Regions from separate parts of the Streptomyces sp. NPDC086077 genome, predicted to be linked through region 1. Evidence: riboswitches for the same ligand, from Rfam matches in the RefSeq annotation. Region 1 holds a riboswitch; each other region holds the start of a gene.
The links. Region 1 has a riboswitch for thiamine pyrophosphate ahead of thiC (phosphomethylpyrimidine synthase ThiC). Riboswitches for the same ligand answer to the same signal wherever they lie in the genome.
Positions count from the first base shown of each region.

Region 1 (3,268 bases):
CGGGGCCGCGGCCGCACGGTCTGCGCGCCCCGCCTTGTGCCGTCGGATCGGCCGGGTCAGTCCGCGATCGGCAGATAAACCCGGTTGCCGGCGGCGGCGAACTCCTTCGACTTCTCCGCCATGCCCTCCTCGATCTCCGCCTGTGTACCGCCATGTTCACGGCGGATGTCCTGGGAGATCTTCATCGAACAGAACTTCGGCCCGCACATCGAGCAGAAGTGCGCCGTCTTGGCAGGCTCGGCCGGGAGGGTCTCGTCGTGGAACTCACGAGCCGTGTCCGGGTCGAGGGCCAGGTTGAACTGGTCCTCCCAGCGGAACTCGAAGCGGGCGTCCGACAGCGCGTCGTCCCACTCCTGCGCACCGGGGTGCCCCTTGGCGAGGTCGGCCGCGTGAGCGGCGATCTTGTAGGTGATGACGCCGGTCTTGACGTCGTCGCGGTTGGGCAGGCCCAGGTGCTCCTTGGGCGTGACGTAGCAGAGCATGGCAGTGCCCCACCAGGCGATCATCGCGGCACCGATGCCGGAGGTGATGTGGTCGTACGCCGGCGCGACGTCCGTCGTCAGCGGGCCGAGCGTGTAGAACGGAGCTTCATCGCAGATCTCCTGCTGAAGGTCGATGTTCTCCTTGATCTTGTGCATCGGGACATGCCCCGGGCCCTCGATCATGGTCTGCACGTTGCAACGCTTCGCGATCCGGTTGAGTTCCCCGAGAGTTCGCAGTTCGGCGAACTGTGCCGCGTCGTTGGCGTCCGCTATCGAGCCCGGCCTGAGGCCGTCGCCCAGCGAGTACGTGACGTCGTAGGCGGCGAGGATCTCGCACAGTTCCTCGAAGTTCTCGTACAGGAACGACTCCTTGTGGTGCGCCAGGCACCACGCCGCCATGATCGAGCCGCCGCGCGAGACGATCCCGGTCTTGCGGTTCGCCGTCAGCGGCACGTACGCCAGCCGGACGCCCGCGTGAACCGTCATGTAGTCCACGCCCTGCTCGGCCTGCTCGATGACCGTGTCCTTGTAGATCTCCCAGGTCAGCTCCTCGGCCTTGCCGTCGACCTTCTCCAGTGCCTGGTAGAGCGGCACCGTGCCGATGGGGACGGGGGAGTTGCGCAGCACCCACTCGCGCGTGGTGTGGATGTTGCGGCCTGTGGACAGGTCCATGACCGTGTCGGCGCCCCAGCGGGTCGCCCAGGTCATCTTCTCGACCTCCTCCTCGATGGAGGACGTCACGGCCGAGTTGCCGATGTTGGCGTTGACCTTCACCAGGAACCGCTTGCCGATGATCATCGGCTCGATCTCCGGGTGGTTCACGTTCGCGGGCAGTACGGCCCGCCCCGCGGCGATCTCCTCGCGCACGACCTCGGGCGAGACGTTCTCCCGGATGGCCACGTACTCCATCTCGGGCGTGACCTCGCCCCGGCGCGCGTACGCGAGCTGGGTGACCGCCCGGCCGTCGCGGCTGCGGCGCGGCAGGCGTGGGCGGCCGGGGAAGACCGCGTCGAGGTTGCGCAGGCCGCCGCGCGGCGACGTGTGCTTGATCCCGTCGTCCTCAGGACGGACGGGACGGCCCGCGTACTCCTCCGTGTCGCCACGGGCGATGATCCAGTTCTCCCGCAGCGGCGACAGACCGCGGCGGACGTCGGTGTCGACGAGTGGATCGGTGTACGGGCCCGACGTGTCGTACAGCGTGACCGACTGCCCGTTGGTGAGGTGCACCTGACGGACCGGCACGCGCAGGTCGGGGCGTGAGCCCTCGACATACGCCTTGTGCCAGCCGATGGACTTCCCGGCCTCCTCGCTGCGCGCGTCGTCGGTCGCGTTCTGGGTGGAGGCAGGCGTGCGTGCGTCCTTGTTGGCCATGAGACCGATCTCCCTACGCCGGCATTACCCGGTAACAGGTTCGGCGGTCGACGCAGCGGTTCTCGTCTGTCGACGCTTCATGGGAAACATCACTCGTGCCGAGTCACGTTCCACGTGAAACATCGCGAAGACGAAGGTCAGCGCCCTCTCAGCCCGGTGCTCCGAGCTCCCGCGTTTACAAAGGTGCCCCCACGCTAGCGTCAATTCGGGCGCGGTGAACAGAGGGCCCCCGCCGTTCTTGCGATGATCGGTCGGTGACCACGAATCAGCAGCCCCCGTTCCCGCCGCACGAACCACCGCGCGGAACCGGCTCCGGCATGGGGCCGCGACGCGACTCGGACGCGGGCGGGGGTGGAGCTGCGGCCGGTGCGGTTGGTGCTCCCGGCATGGGACGAGGCGGCGTTCCTGACGGTGGCCGGGGTAGTGCTCCGGGCATGGGGCAGGGCGGTGGTCACAGCGACGGCCGGGGTGGTGCTCCCGGCATGCGAGCAGGCGGCGGACCGGGTTTCGGCTCGGGGAGCGGGCCCGGCTTCGGTCCCGGTGGCGGATCTGGCCCGGGCAACTCGGGTTCGGGCACCGGATCGGGCTTCGGGCTGAGTGGGGTTTCCCCAGGTATGGGACCGGGCGGCTGGCGCGAGCGCGGAGCCGGTGCCGGGGGTGTTCCCGGGCAGGGCGGCGCCGGTGCCGGGGACGGGAGGGGGCACGGTGCCGGCCCGGGACGTGGTCAGGGGTACGGTTCCGAACCGGTTGGTGGTCACGGTCCAGGGGGTGGTCAGGGCTGGGGCGGCGGTCACGGCCGCGGTTTCGGCCCGGGTGACGGTGACGAGTATCCCGGCTCCGGCGGCGGCCACGGACAGGGCCAAGAGCCCAGTGGCGGCCACGGACAGGGCCAAGAGCCCAGTGGCGGTCACGGACACGGTCAAGGACCTGGCGGCGGCCAAGGACGCGGCCAAGGCCCCGACGACGGGTCGGGGCACAGCTCCGGTGATGGCCACGGGCACGGCCACTCGCATAGTCACGCCCACGGTCCCGCGGCCCCCGTCTCCATGCATCTGCGCAAGGTCATCGCGGCGGTACTCATCCCCTTCGCCGCCGCCGTGGTGGTCGGCCTCGCCGTGCTGTGGCCCGGCGGCGCCCCGCCGCACGAGCGCACCGGCGTCGGCTTCGACCGTCAGACCCAGCAGGCGACGGTCACCAAGGTCGACGAACTGCCCTGCGACTCCGTCAACGGCTCGGCGCCGGCACCGAACGGCGACACCTCCACCGCCGAGGGCTCCTCCGCCCAGCAGCAGGCGAACGGCACCTGCAAACGCGCGACGATCCGTATCGACACCGGCGAGGACAAGGGCCGTACCTTCACCGAGGTCGTGCAGCCCGACCAGTCACGGCAGTTGCACCAGGACGAGAAGGTCGTG
Region 1 is NZ_JBFBJT010000109.1:2,354-5,621, forward strand. It holds gene thiC (phosphomethylpyrimidine synthase ThiC) at 57-1,853, opposite strand; TPP riboswitch at 1,847-2,036, opposite strand; gene AB0O67_RS26615 (YibE/F family protein) at 2,468-3,268, shown strand, end outside.

Region 2 (3,268 bases), on a different contig from region 1:
AACTGCTCGGACCAGAAGTACGGCACCGGGTCGTAGACCGCCGGTGCCTCGCCGATGATGTTCGCGGCGACCGTGCGGGGGCCCTGCAGGGCGTTGTCCCAGTGGTGCACCATCAGCCGCTCGCCGTAGCGCCCCGAGGGGAAGGACGCGCAGTCGCCGACCGCGTAGACGTCCGGCGCCGAGGTGCGCAGGTGGTCGTCGGCCACGACCTCGCCGTACCAGCCGAGCTCGATGCCGGAGCCGGCGAGCCAGCGCGTGGCGGGCCGGGCGCCGATGCCGACCACGACGGCGCCGGCGGGCACCCGCGTGCCGTCGTCCAGGACGACCGCGCCCGGCTCGACGCTCCGCACGCGCGCGTGGGTGCGCAGGACGGCGCCGCTGTCGGCGTACCAGGCGCTCATCGGCGCGGCCACGTCGGCGGGCAGTGCCCCGGCGAGGGGACGGGCGGCGGCCTCGACGACGGTCACCGCGCAGCCGGCCTCCCGGGCGGCCGTGGCGAACTCCGCGCCGATCCAGCCAGCGCCGACGACCACGATGTCGTGCTGCAGGGCGAGCACCGGCCGCAGCCGCTCGGCGTCGTCCAGGGTGCGCAGCAGGTGCACACCGGGGACGCCCTCCGCGCCCGGCAGGGTGACGGGTTCGGCACCGGTGGCGAGGACCAGCACGTCGTAGGGCACCGGGCCGGACTCGGTGTCCAGCCCGTGGTCGGCGAGGCGCACGCCGGTCACCTCGCGCCCCAGGTGCAGCTCGATGCCGAGCGCCTCGAAGTCGACGTCGAAGGCGGAGCCCTCGGCCTTGCCGAGCAGGACCGCCTTGGAGAGCGGCGGCCGGTCGTACGGTTGGTGCGGCTCGGCGCCGATCAGCGTCACGGTGCCGGGGAAGCCCTGTTCCCGCAGGGCCACCGCGGTCTGCACCCCGGCCATCCCCGCCCCCACGACGACCACGCGCCGCGCCTGTGCCCTCTTCTGCTCGCTCACCTGATCACCATAGACAACTGACAGTTTGTCAGTAAGGGGGTGCTACCGGTCGCCTTCCCCGGATCTCCGGCCGACCTGCTCGACCACGCTCGTCCCGCTGCCCGCCTGCGACTCCCACTCCCAGCTCTCCTCCAGTCGCACCCGCCCGTCGGGCAGTTCCACGACCGTCGAAACGCAGTGCCCCGAGGACGTCGTACCGTCCTGCTTGAGCTGCACGTACCGGAAGTCCAGCCGGTCGCCCTCGCGGGTGCCCACCAGGTATCCGCGCACGACGTCCCCACCGGCGTACTCGGCCCGGATCTCGCCGTCCTGCTCGTGGTACGTGAACCGGGTGCGCGTCCCGACCTGTCCCGGGGCCTGGTCGGCGACGGGAGCGAGGACGAGTCCGTCCAGTGAGCGGGCCATGCCGGGAGGCTCCCTTACAGAGGCGTGCGGGCAAGAGCTAGGGTGGCCACCGTAGAGCACTCGCGGGAGCCCGGACGTACCGGGCTGAGAGGGAGGCTGGCCGGCCTCCGACCGTACGAACCTGATCCGGGTCATGCCGGCGAAGGGAGGGGCTGAAGCCCGTGTCGTCCTCCGCACGTACGTCAGACGTCCTCGTCATCGGGGGCGGAATCATCGGCCTGGTCACGGCCTGGCGGGCCGCACAGCGTGGACTCGCCACCGCCGTACTCGACCCCGAACCCGGCGGCGGGGCCGCCCAGGTGGCGGCCGGCATGCTCGCCGCCGTCACGGAACTCCACTACGGCGAGGAGACCCTGCTCGGTCTGAACCTCGCCTCGGCCCGCCGCTATCCGGACTTCGCGGCCGAGCTCACCGACCTCACCGGACACGACCTCGGCTACCGCCGGTGCGGCACCCTGGCCGTCGCACTGGACGCCGACGACCGCGCCCACCTGCGCGAACTGCATGCCCTGCAACGGCGCTACGGGCTGGACTCCGAGTGGCTGTCGGGCCGGGAGTGCCGCCGCCTGGAGCCGATGCTCGCGCCGGGTGTGCGCGGCGGGCTGCGGGTGGACGGCGACCACCAGATCGACCCGCGGCGGCTCTCGGCCGCCCTGGTGGCCGCCTGCGGCCGGGCGGGCGTGATCTTCCACCGGGAGTGGGCCGAGCGGCTGCTGGTCGTCCGGGAGCGGGCGGCGGGCGTCGTCACGCGCGCGGGGACCGAGGTGGGCGCCGGGCAGGTGGTGCTGGCCGCCGGGAGCCTCAGCGGGCGGCTGGCGGGCGTCCCGGACGCCGTGCTGCCGCCCGTGCGGCCGGTGAAGGGGCAGGTGCTGCGACTGACCGTGCCCCCGGCCCACGCGCCGTTCCTGAACCGCACCGTGCGCGCGGTGGTGCGCGGCAGCCATGTGTACCTGGTGCCGCGCGAGAGCGGCGAGCTGGTCGTCGGCGCCACCAGCGAGGAACTGGGCTGGGACACCACGGTCACCGCCGGGGGCGTGTACGAGTTGCTGCGCGACGCGCACGAGCTGGTCCCCGGCATCACCGAGCTGCCCCTTACCGAGACCCGCGCGGGTCTGCGCCCCGGGTCGCCCGACAACGCCCCCCTGCTCGGCCCGACCGGCCTGGACGGCCTGCTGCTGGCCACCGGCCACTACCGCAACGGTGTCCTGCTCACCCCGGTCACCGGCGACGCCATGGCGCACGTCCTGACCACCGGTGAACTCCCGGACGAGGCCCGTCCCTTCACGCCGAAGCGCTTCGGCGCCGTACTCACGGAGCAGCCCGCATGATCATCTCCGTCAACGGGGAGCCCCGCCGGATCACCGACGGCACGGCCCTCGACACCCTCGTACGCACGCTCACCGCGGCGCCCTCCGGTGTGGCCGCCGCCCTCAACGAAACCGTCGTCCCGCGCGCGCAGTGGCCCGTCACGCCCCTCTCCGAGGGTGACCGTGTCGAGGTCCTCACCGCCGTCCAAGGAGGCTGACCCATGGCCGACGATCCCTTCGTCCTCGGGGGTACGACCTTCACCTCGCGGCTGATCATGGGCACCGGCGGTGCGCCCAGCCTGGACGTGCTGGAGCGGGCGCTGGTCGCCTCCGGAACGGAGCTGACCACCGTGGCGATGCGGCGCGTCAACCCCGATGTGCACGGCTCCGTCCTGTCGGTGCTGGACAGGCTGGGCATCCGGATGCTGCCCAACACGGCCGGCTGCTTCACGGCCGGGGAGGCCGTGCTGACCGCCCGCCTCGCGCGCGAGGCCCTCGGCACCGACCTGGTCAAGCTGGAGGTCATCGCCGACGAACGCACCCTGCTGCCGGACCCGATCGAGCTGCTGGACGCCGCGG
Region 2 is NZ_JBFBJT010000027.1:47,014-50,281, reverse strand. It holds gene AB0O67_RS11125 (FAD-dependent oxidoreductase) at 1-923, opposite strand, end outside; gene AB0O67_RS11120 (hypothetical protein) at 1,020-1,382, opposite strand; TPP riboswitch at 1,435-1,547, shown strand; gene thiO (glycine oxidase ThiO) at 1,544-2,710, shown strand; gene thiS (sulfur carrier protein ThiS) at 2,707-2,907, shown strand; gene AB0O67_RS11105 (thiazole synthase) at 2,911-3,268, shown strand, end outside.
Region 2: it holds a riboswitch for thiamine pyrophosphate, as region 1 does, so the genes downstream of both, thiO (glycine oxidase ThiO) here and thiC (phosphomethylpyrimidine synthase ThiC) in region 1, are expected to answer to the same signal.

Region 3 (3,268 bases), on a different contig from region 1:
TCCACGAAGAACGCGATGGCGGCCTCCATGTCCTCGACGACGATGCCGACGTTGTCCATCCGCTGAATCGCCATGCTGGTCTCTCCTTCTTCCTGGTGCGGCCGGTGGTGGCCGCTGATGTCCCTGGGACGGGGCCGGTGGGACGTTCTCACGTTGGTTGCTGCGCTCTACGAGGTACAGATCAAGCATGAGAACGAGCGGTGACGGCTACTAGCGACATTCGTAGACAGCGGCAGCCGCAGGTCACCCATGTGGATCTGCGACACTGGTGGAGCCATGCCTAAGCCCGGAGAACTCACATTCGTCGCCCCGCGCGGAGCCAAGAAGCCGCCGCTGCATCTTGCCGATCTCACGCCTGCCGAGCGCAAGGAAGCCGTTGCCGAGATCGGTGAGAAGCCGTTTCGCGCCAAGCAGCTCTCGCAGCACTACTTCGCGCGGTACGCGCACGACCCAGAGCAGTGGACCGACATCCCCGCCGGGTCGCGCGGCAAGCTGCGGGAGGCGTTGCTTCCGGAGCTCATGACCGTCGTGCGGCATCTGTCGACGGACGAGGGCACCACCCGTAAGACGCTGTGGCGGCTGTTCGACGGGACGCTCGTCGAGTCGGTGCTGATGCGGTACCCGGACCGGGTGACCATGTGCATCAGCTCGCAGGCGGGGTGCGGGATGAACTGCCCGTTCTGCGCCACCGGGCAGGCCGGACTCGACCGCAATCTGTCCACCGCCGAGATCGTCCACCAGATCGTGGACGGCATGCGGGCGCTGCGCGACGGTGAGGTGCCAGGCGGGCCCTCGCGGCTGTCGAACATCGTCTTCATGGGCATGGGCGAGCCCCTGGCCAACTACAAGCGCGTCGTCGGGGCCATCCGCGCGCTGACCGACCCCGAGCCGGACGGGCTCGGGCTGTCGCAGCGTGGGATCACCGTCTCGACGGTCGGCCTGGTGCCGGCGATCCACCGCTTCGCCGACGAGGGCTTCAAGTGCCGGCTGGCCATCTCGCTGCACGCCCCGGACGACGAACTGCGCGACACCCTCGTCCCCGTCAACACCCGCTGGAAGGTGCGCGAGGTGCTCGACGCCGGGTTCGACTACGTCCAGAAGTCCGGGCGGCGGCTGTCCATCGAGTACGCGCTCATCCGGGACATCAACGACCAGGCCTGGCGCGGTGACCGGCTCGGCCGGCTGCTCAAGGGCAAGCCGGTGCACGTCAACCTCATCCCGCTGAACCCGACCCCGGGCTCCAAGTGGACCGCGTCCCGGCCCGAGGACGAGAAGGCGTTCGTCGAGGCCATCGCCGCCCATGGTGTACCGGTGACGATCCGGGACACCCGTGGTCAGGAGATCGACGGGGCGTGTGGTCAGCTCGCCGCCACCGAGCGGTAGTCTGACGCCGTACACATCTTCATATTCCGGCAGGGGAGCGCCACAGCGCTGAGAGTGCGGGACAGTCCGCAGACCCTCTGAACCTCGCCCAGGTCATTCTGGGTAGGGAGATCGGTCGTCACTCAAGCTGTTGCGCCCTGCCCGGGAACCCGTTCCAGGTCCCGGGCAGGGCCGCGTCTCTTCCTGGTCAGCCAGGAGGAAAATCAGTGAGCACCACCAAGAAATTCACCGCCGCCGTCGTCGGGCTCGGCCTGGTCACGCTGTCCGCGTGCGGGTCCTCGGAGTCCGGCGGCGACGGCTCGGACTCCAGGACGGTCACCCTCGTCAGCCACGACTCGTGGGTCGTGTCCAAGAGCGTGATCGCCGCCTTCGAGAAGCAGTCCGGCTACGAGGTCAGGGTCCTCAAGGACGGGGACGCCGGCCAGGCCGTCAACAAGGCCGTCCTGACCAAGGACAACCCGCAGGGCGACGTCCTCTTCGGCGTCGACAACACCCTGCTCTCCCGCGCGCTCGACAACGGCCTCTTCCAGCCGTACGAGGCGAAGGGCGCCGACATGGTCCTGCCCGAGTACTGGGCCGACCAGGACCAGCACCGTGTCACGCCCGTCGACACCGGCGACATCTGCGTCAACTACGACAAGGCCTACTTCAGCGAGCGCAGGCTGGACCCGCCGAAGACCCTGGACGACCTGGCCGATCCCGCGTACAAGAACCTCCTGGTCACCGAGAACGCCTCCACCTCCTCGCCCGGTCTCGGCTTCCTGCTCGGCACCGCCGCCAAGTACGGCGACGACGGCTGGGCGGACTACTGGAAGAAGCTCAAGGCGAACGGCGTGAAGGTCGTCGACGGCTGGGAGCAGGCGTACAACGAGGAGTTCTCGGGTTCCGCGAGCGGCAGGAAGGCCGGCGGCGACCGGCCGTTGGTGGTGTCCTACGCCTCCTCGCCGCCCGCCGAGGTCCTCTTCGCCGACCCGAAGCCGAAGACCGCCCCGACCGGCGTGGCCATGGGCACCTGCTTCCGCCAGGTCGAGTACGCCGGGCTGCTCAGCAACGCGAAGAACCCCGAGGGCGGCAAGGCGCTCCTCGACTTCATGCTCACCAAGCAGTTCCAGGACGACCTGCCGCTGAACATGTTCGTCTACCCGGTGCGGGAGGCCGCCCAGGTGCCCCAGGAGTTCGTGGAGTTCGGCCCGCAGGCCGAGGATCCCCAGACCATGGACCCGGCGAAGATCGCCGAAAACCGTGACGAGTGGGTCAAGGCGTGGACGTCGCTGGTACTGAAGTAGGCCGCGAGGCACGGGCCGGCACGGCTTCCAGGGCGCGCGGGAACGCGGCGCGGCTCGGGCTTCTCGCCCTGCCCGTCGCGTTCTTCGCGGTCTTCTTCGCCTACCCCGTCGCCGCGATCGTCGGCCGCGGGCTGAAGGCCGACGGGACCTGGCGGTTCGGGCGGCTCGCCGACGTGCTCACCCAGTCCGACATCCGGCACGTCCTGTGGTTCACCACCTGGCAGGCGCTCGCCTCGACCGCGCTGACGCTGCTGATCGCGCTGCCGGGCGCCTATGTGTTCGCCCGCCTCGACTTCCCCGGCAAGCAGGTGCTGCGGGCGGTCGTGACGGTGCCGTTCGTGTTGCCGACTGTCGTGGTCGGAACGGCCTTCCTGGCACTGGTCGGACGCGGCGGGTTGCTGGACGACCTGTGGGGCGTACGGCTGGACACCACGGTGTGGGCGATCCTGCTCGCGCACGTCTTCTTCAACTACGCGGTCGTCGTACGGACGGTCGGCGGGCTCTGGGCGCAGCTCGACCCCCGCCAGGAGGAGGCCGCGCGGATGCTCGGGGCCTCACGCCTGGGCGCCTGGCGGAGCGTCACCCTGCCCGCGCTGGGG
Region 3 is NZ_JBFBJT010000014.1:50,511-53,778, forward strand. It holds gene AB0O67_RS06840 (VOC family protein) at 1-74, opposite strand, end outside; gene rlmN (23S rRNA (adenine(2503)-C(2))-methyltransferase RlmN) at 277-1,383, shown strand; TPP riboswitch at 1,405-1,510, shown strand; gene AB0O67_RS06850 (thiamine ABC transporter substrate-binding protein) at 1,590-2,669, shown strand; gene AB0O67_RS06855 (iron ABC transporter permease) at 2,645-3,268, shown strand, end outside.
Region 3: it holds a riboswitch for thiamine pyrophosphate, as region 1 does, so the genes downstream of both, AB0O67_RS06850 (thiamine ABC transporter substrate-binding protein) here and thiC (phosphomethylpyrimidine synthase ThiC) in region 1, are expected to answer to the same signal.